DNA from 3 places in the Streptomyces sp. NPDC020742 genome. Region 1 is predicted to be linked to each of the others. Evidence: riboswitches for the same ligand, from Rfam matches in the RefSeq annotation. Region 1 holds a riboswitch; each other region holds the start of a gene.

Region 1 (2,254 bases):
CCGCCGCCGCGGTCCTGCTGGCCGCCGGCGCACCCGGCAAACGGCTGGCGCTGCCCGGCGCCCGGATCCTGATCCACCAGCCGGCGTTCGGCGAACCCGTCGAGGGGCAAGCCACCGATCTACAGATCCAGGCGGACGAACTGCTGCGCACCCGCGCCATGCTGGAGGAGATGCTGGCGCGGCACACCGGCCAGCCCCGCGAGCGGATCGCCGCCGACATCGAGCGCGACCGGTTCTTCGACGCCCAGGCCGCCCAGGAGTACGGCCTGATCGACGGGCTCACCCGCAGCCGCAAGCAGACCCCCGCGCCGGTCGACCGGTGAGCCGGATGCTGCCGCCGGAACCGCCGCCGCTGCCCGCGCTGACCCGCGCCGAGGGCGAGCTGATCGACCGCTACCTGGAGGTGCTCGACCTACTGGGGCGGATCAATCCGGCCCGCGCCGGCCACACCTACAGCGGGCTGCGCGCCGCACAGGCCCTGGTGGGCAAGGCCACCGCGCTGCGCGACGCCCTGACCCTGATGCACCAGCGCGGGGAGAGCGAGTTCCACCGCGGGACGCTGGCCCAGGCGATGCGGGTGCTGGACGGTGAGCGGCGGGCCGGACTGGTGACGGTGCCGCCGCAGGACGGGCGGTGACGCGACACGCGCGCCTGCCCGGACGGCGTAGCGTCCACGCCCGCCATAAGGGGGCGACAAATTGCGGAGGTCGAACGCAATTCCATCGGCCTGCGATGTTTCGCTCCTGGTCCCGACGTTGCGACACCCCGTGCCCCGCCACCTGACGGAACATTTTTCACCATTTGGACCAAATGTGGCGCATGTCACATACGCCAATTTCAGCTCGGAATTCGGGCGCTTTGTGCGTGACGATCCCTTCGACGACAAGACCCCGCCACAGCGGCGGGGCGGTCCGGACGGGCGCCCAATCCCGCCGCCGTACCGGACGTCCGGTCGACAAGGTGGATCGGCGGGAGCGGAGGACCCAAGCAGGACGGGGTCCGGGGCTTTGCGGCCGACGGACTCCTTGGGGTGAAGCCGTGTGCACGGCCGGGCATCTTCGCCAGCCCGAACCCGACAGGTATCCCTTCGCAGGCGGCTGACGAAGGGTCTGCGCATGACCGTGCGCACGCATACGCCGAATCTGCTGGCACGCGCCAGCACCGTGTCGGTCCTGACACTGGCCACGCTCGGCGGGGCCGCCCTCGCTCCGGGGGCGGCCCCGGACGCCGAAGCCGCCTCCGTCGCCGCCTATGCGCTGCGGATCGCGGCCTCCAAGCGGGGATCGCCCTACCAGTACGGGGCACAGGGGCCGCACCGCTTCGACTGCTCGGGGCTGACGCTGTACTCCTTCAGGCGCGCCGGACGGGCCCTGCCCCGCAGCGCCGCCGCGCAGTACGGCCAGACCCGGCATATCCCCGCCTGGAGCCGCAAGCGCGGCGACCTGGTCTTCTTCCACTCGACCCGCGGCGTCTACCACGTCGGGATCTACGCGGGCCGGGGCCTGATGTGGCATGCGCCCAAGACCGGCCAGGTGGTCCGGCTGGAGAAGATCTGGAGCCGCGCGGTCTGGTACGGGCGGGTGCGCTGAGCCGCGGACGCGCCACTGGGGCGGCTGGGCGGGCGGGTCCCGAGCCGCCGGACCGGCGAGCCCGGATGCCGGGCCGGCGAGCCCTGAGCGGCCGGGCCCGGTGCGCGGGGCCGTAGCGAAAGGTTCCTGCAGCCGCCGGTCAGCCGACCGCGACTCTCCACGGCAGGGTGATCCGCACGGTCTTGCCGCCGCACCGGGTGGGCACGACCGACATCCGGCCGCCGGCCTCGGCAGCGAGGAAACGGATGATGACCAGGCCCCGGCCGTTGTCCTGCTGGACCGCGGCGGGCAGCCGCCGCGGGCGGCGCGGATGGCTGTCGGTGACGCCGACGGCCAGCACCTCGTCGCGGTCGAGCCGCAGTTCGACGGTGAACGTCGGGGACTGGCCGAGCGTGTGCTGGACGGCGTTGGTGGCGAGTTCGGAGACGATCAGGCGAACGGAGTCGGCGAGCTCGGAGTCGGCCGGCAGCCCCCATGAGGCGAGCACGGCCAGCGTGTGTCTACGGGCGTGGACGACCGAGGCCGGGGCGCTCGGCAGGGTGAGTGCGGATTCCTGGTGGTCTGCCATCGCGACGCTGTCCCTTTCCCACCGAGGCCGGCTCCGGTCCACTGACCTGGAGCCGGGGTGCCGCTCGGGGCACCGGTACGGCCTCGGACTTCTGCTG
Region 2 (2,254 bases), on a different contig from region 1:
GGTCGCCGGCCTGACCGAAGCCGGCGGTGAGCGTGAACGAGGAGACCGGGGCGATGAAGCTCTTGGCCAGCTGGGCGAGGCGTTCGGCCGCCGCCTTCCGGCGGGCCTCCTCCTCGGCCTTGCGCTCGGCCTCCACCTCCGCGGCCTTCTTGGCGGCCGCGGCTTGGTCCGCGGTCTTCCGATCCGTGTCCGCTGCCGTGGCGGCGGCCTTGACGGCGGCGTCCTCGGCGGCCTGACGGGCCTCTTCCTCGGCGGCGTCCTGCTGCACATCGGCCTGCTGGAGGATGCGGCTGCGCAGCGCCTCGCCGGCGCCGACGTCCCTACCGGAGGAATGCGTCTGGGTGGCGTGGGTGAGCGGACCGGAGCCGGCCGGGGCCGAAGAACCGGCGGCAGGCGCGGCGGACTCCGCGCCGGAGCCGGATATCAGGTCGCCGACACCGGGGAGCGACGCGGCGTCCGGCAGGCTGTCGGAGAGGTCGTGGGCCACCCCGCCGACGTCCGGCATCGAGATCGGGACCGGCGGGCGGTCCTCGGCGGTGGCCATGCCGCCCGCGCCGACCGCCGCGATCACACCGACGCCGAGGACCGTGCCGCCACGGGCGAGCCCTCCGGTGCGCTGCTTGGCCACCCGGTGCTTGCCGCGGACGGACCGGACCGACTCCTCGGTGGGGTTCCACTCCTCCCACGGGCCGTCACCGTCCGGTTCCGCACCACCCGCGTACCCGGGGCCGTCGAAGGCTCCGTGGTCGTCGAGTGGGTACGTGGACGGGGCCTCGGGGGCAGGCTTGTTGGACGCCACGGGGGCGCTCTCCTTTCCTTCCTTCTCGCCTACCGGGTTAGCTGACGGGTTCGGAGCAGGAAGGTCTCCTACGGGCGCCCTCTGGCGGAGGCGTCCGATTCACCCCAAGGTGGTGGTTCCCCGGTTCCCTTGGTGCAGTTCAAGGTGCTGGAGGTGCGTGAAAAGCGCATACGGGATTCGGCGTGGGCAGAACGGTGCCGCCACTTGCGGCGGCTGGGACGACCGCGCTGCGTTATCGGACAGTAATAGAGAGCCTGGCTATTTTCCAAGCCTTCCTGGGAATCCTTATGTGCCGCGCACAAGCGCGGGCCGGGACTTTCCGGCCACCGCATCCGGAAAGCGGGCGAGTTGGCCCCCCGTTCCCCGACCAATGTGCACTGACGGCCCGTCAGATGCACTGCACAGGGGCCCCTACCGATCACGGAATGTGACAGCGTAACGTCGGATCATGGTCGTCAACGCCGGGAGCACCGGACACGCCGAGAGCCGCACGCACACCGGGCACCTCACCACCCACGGCGGCGGCCCGCTCCCCGGCAGCCCTCCGGATGTGTCCCTGCGGTACCGGGAGTTCTCCTGGTGGGAGGCGCGCGGACGGTCCGACGCCCACGAGGAGTTGAGCGCGCGGATCGGCCACGACCCGGAGCTGTGCGATCTGCTGTCCGGCTCGCTGCCGGCCGGCGGCAAGCAGCAGCCGCAGCTCCTGCTCGCCGCCGTCCGCCACCTCGACGGCCCGCACGCGGAGCTGGGCCCGCGCGGCGAGGCGGCGTACGGCCGCTGGCGGGAGTGGACGATCCGGCACTGGGACGAGGTCCGCACGGTGATCATGGCCCGGGACGCCCGGACCGAGGAACCCGCCCGCTGCGCCGCCCTGCTGCCGCTGCTCGCCCGACTGCCGCAGCCACTGGCACTGCTGGAGGTCGGCACCTCGGCCGGGCTGAGTCTGCACCCCGACCGCTACCGGTACGTCTACGCGTCCCCGGACGGCCGGACGGCCGCCGAGGTGGGCGCGGCGGGGAGCCCGGTGGCCCTCGGGTGCCGTACGGACTGGGCGGCCGGGGAGCTGCCCGCACAGCTGCCCGAGGTCGTCTGGCGGGCCGGGATCGCCGCCGACCCGCTCGACCCGGTGGCGGAGCGGGAGGATCTGCGCTGGCTGCAGTCGCTGCTCTGGCCGGGTGACGAGGAGCGGGCGCACCGCCTCGCCGCGGCGGTCGACGCCGTACGGGCCGCGCCCCGGCCGCGGATCGTCCGCGGCGATCCGCTCGCCGAACTGCCGGCGCTCGCCGCCGGGGCGCCGCCCGGGGCGACCCTGGTGATCTTCCACAGCGCGGCCCTGGACCGCCTTCCGCCCGCCCGCCGCACGGAGTTCGGGCGCCTCGTCCGGTCACTGCTCGACGGGCGGGACGGCGGCGGGCACTGGATCTCCCACGAGCACCGCTCCGTGCTGCCGTGGGC
Region 3 (2,254 bases), on a different contig from region 1:
CCTCGGCACGTACTGCCTGGGTGGCACCCTCACCTCCCGGCTGGACCGCGTGCTGCGGGAGGAGAAGGGCTACACCTACGGGGTGCGCGCCTTCGGCCAGGTACTGCGCTCCACCGCCCCCACGTCCCCGGAGGGGGCCACCGGCGCCGCGCTGCTCGCCATCAGCGGCTCGGTCGACACCGCCTCCACCGTCCCCGCGCTCCAGGACCTGTGGCAGGTGCTGCGGACCCTCGCGGCGGAGGGGCTGACGGACGAGGAGCGGGACGTCGCGGTGCAGAACCTCGTCGGGGTCGCCCCGCTGAAGTACGAGACCGCGGCGGCCGTCGCGGGCACCCTCGCCGACCAGGTGGAGCAGCAGCTCCCGGACGATTTCCAGGCGCAGTTGTACGCCCGGCTCGCGGAGACCGGCACGGTCGAGGCGACCGCGGCGGCGGTCAGCGCCTTCCCCGTGGACCGACTGGTGACGGTCCTGGTGGGGGACGCGGCGCAGATCGCCGAGCCGATCAAGGCGCTGGGCATCGGTGAGGTGACGGTCGTCAGCGGCTGACGACCCGTCGCCTGACAGCTGGTCAGGTACCGGCACGGCTCCCGTGGCGCAGGCCGCCGCGGGAGCCGTCGTATGTCCGGTTTGTGGCGGCTGGCCGCTGTGGTTCTTGTGGCATCCCGCACAAAAAACAGGTTCTGTTTGCCGATTGAAAGTTGCCCCGTTTAGCGTCGGTCCGGCTGTTCGTCACAACTCCGCCACAACAGTGGCACCGGGCAGTCATCGCCGAGTCCCCGTACGGCGCGAGCCAGGGGAGCCGGGGACCCACACGTCCCCTGGGGTGAATCGGACTCCTCTCCGGAGGAGCCCGTAGGAGACCTTCCTGCTCCGAACCCGTCAGCTAACCCGGTAGGCGAGAAGGAAGGAAAGGACGAGCCAGCACATGGCCTTCACCCGTGGCACCGGGAAGCACCGTCGTACCGCCCCCGCCCCGCGTACGACCCGCAACATCGCCGGCATAGCCACCCTCGCGGCTTCCGGCGTCGTCGCCTCCGTGGCCTCGCCGGCGCTGGCGGCCACGGACGAGCCGCGCACCCACGACACCGGTCTGCAGCAGGCCGTGGTCCTCGGTGACGAACTGGCCGACCGGGTCGAGGCCCAGGCCGACGCCCAGCAGGCGGTCGCCGCGAAGGAGCACGCCGAGGCGCTCGCCAAGAAGCGGGCCGACGAGGCCCGGCGGCTCGCCGAGGCGGCCAGGAAGAAGGCCAAGGCGGAGCACGAGGCCAAGGTGCGCGCCGCCCGTGCGGCCGAGCGCAAGCGGCTGAACACCTTCGTCGCCCCCGTCGCCGGCTCATACGTCTCCACCGGCTACAAGGCCTCCAGCAGCCTGTGGTCCTCCGGCAGCCACACCGGCATCGACTTCCACGCCGCCTCGGGCACCTCGGTGCACTCCGTCGGCTCGGGCACCGTCGTCGAGGCCGGCTGGGGCGGCTCGTACGGCAACAACATCGTGATCAAGATGCACGACGGCACGTACACCCAGTACGGCCACCTGTCCTCGATCGGCGTCTCGGTCGGCCAGACCGTCACCAAGGACCAGCAGATCGGCCTCTCCGGCGCCACCGGGAACGTCACCGGCCCGCACCTGCACTTCGAGGCCCGCACTTCGCCCGACTACGGCTCGGACATCGATCCGATCTCCTATCTGCGCGCGCACGGCGTGAACGTCTGACGAGGCGCCGGCCCCTCCGGCGCTCCGCACCTCCGGCCAGCGGATCCGTCCGCTGGCCAAAAATTATCCCCGATCAACCGGACTCCGTCGGAAAAGCCGCTCCGGTCGAATAGAGTCACGGAAAAGTCGCCGACCGGCGGCTTTTCCAGGGGATTACGGCGGAGGCACGGACGATGCGAGGCCATATTTCCGCGCATGCAGTGTGCACGGCGATTCGCGAGGACATCGTCTCCGGTGCGCTGGCGCCGGGGAGCCGGCTGATCGAGGAGATCCTGGCGGCGCGTTACGGCGTCTCCAGAGTGCCGGTGCGCGAAGCCCTGCGCACCCTGCAGTCGGAGGGCTTCGTCACCACCCGCCACCACGCGGGGGCCTGCGTCGCCGAGCCCACCGAGCAGGAGGCCGCCGACCTGCTCGACGTACGTGCCCTCCTGGAGCCGCTCGGCGCGGCCCGCGCCGCCACCCGCCGCAGCCCGGCCCATCTGAAGGTGCTGCGTGGCCTGGTGCAGCTCGGCCGCGACCGGGCCCGCCACGGGAACCCC

What was found. A riboswitch is a leader RNA that binds a small molecule or an ion and turns the genes downstream of it on or off. The one in region 1 is predicted to bind cyclic di-AMP.
Region 2: another riboswitch for cyclic di-AMP. It lies ahead of AB0G84_RS30680 (M23 family metallopeptidase); the one in region 1 lies ahead of AB0G84_RS27045 (C40 family peptidase).
Region 3: another riboswitch for cyclic di-AMP. It lies ahead of AB0G84_RS27425 (M23 family metallopeptidase); the one in region 1 lies ahead of AB0G84_RS27045 (C40 family peptidase).

What each region holds. Positions count from the first base shown of each region.
Region 1 is NZ_JBFAEA010000019.1:55,870-58,123, forward strand. It holds gene AB0G84_RS27035 (ATP-dependent Clp protease proteolytic subunit) at 1-323, shown strand, start outside; gene AB0G84_RS27040 (hypothetical protein) at 329-637, shown strand; cyclic di-AMP (ydaO/yuaA leader) riboswitch at 911-1,111, shown strand; gene AB0G84_RS27045 (C40 family peptidase) at 1,116-1,589, shown strand; gene AB0G84_RS27050 (ATP-binding protein) at 1,729-2,157, opposite strand.
Region 2 is NZ_JBFAEA010000027.1:22,476-24,729, forward strand. It holds gene AB0G84_RS30680 (M23 family metallopeptidase) at 1-799, opposite strand, end outside; cyclic di-AMP (ydaO/yuaA leader) riboswitch at 811-992, opposite strand; gene AB0G84_RS30685 (DUF2332 family protein) at 1,248-2,254, shown strand, end outside.
Region 3 is NZ_JBFAEA010000020.1:669-2,922, reverse strand. It holds gene AB0G84_RS27430 (pitrilysin family protein) at 1-547, shown strand, start outside; cyclic di-AMP (ydaO/yuaA leader) riboswitch at 758-914, shown strand; gene AB0G84_RS27425 (M23 family metallopeptidase) at 927-1,715, shown strand; gene AB0G84_RS27420 (GntR family transcriptional regulator) at 1,889-2,254, shown strand, end outside.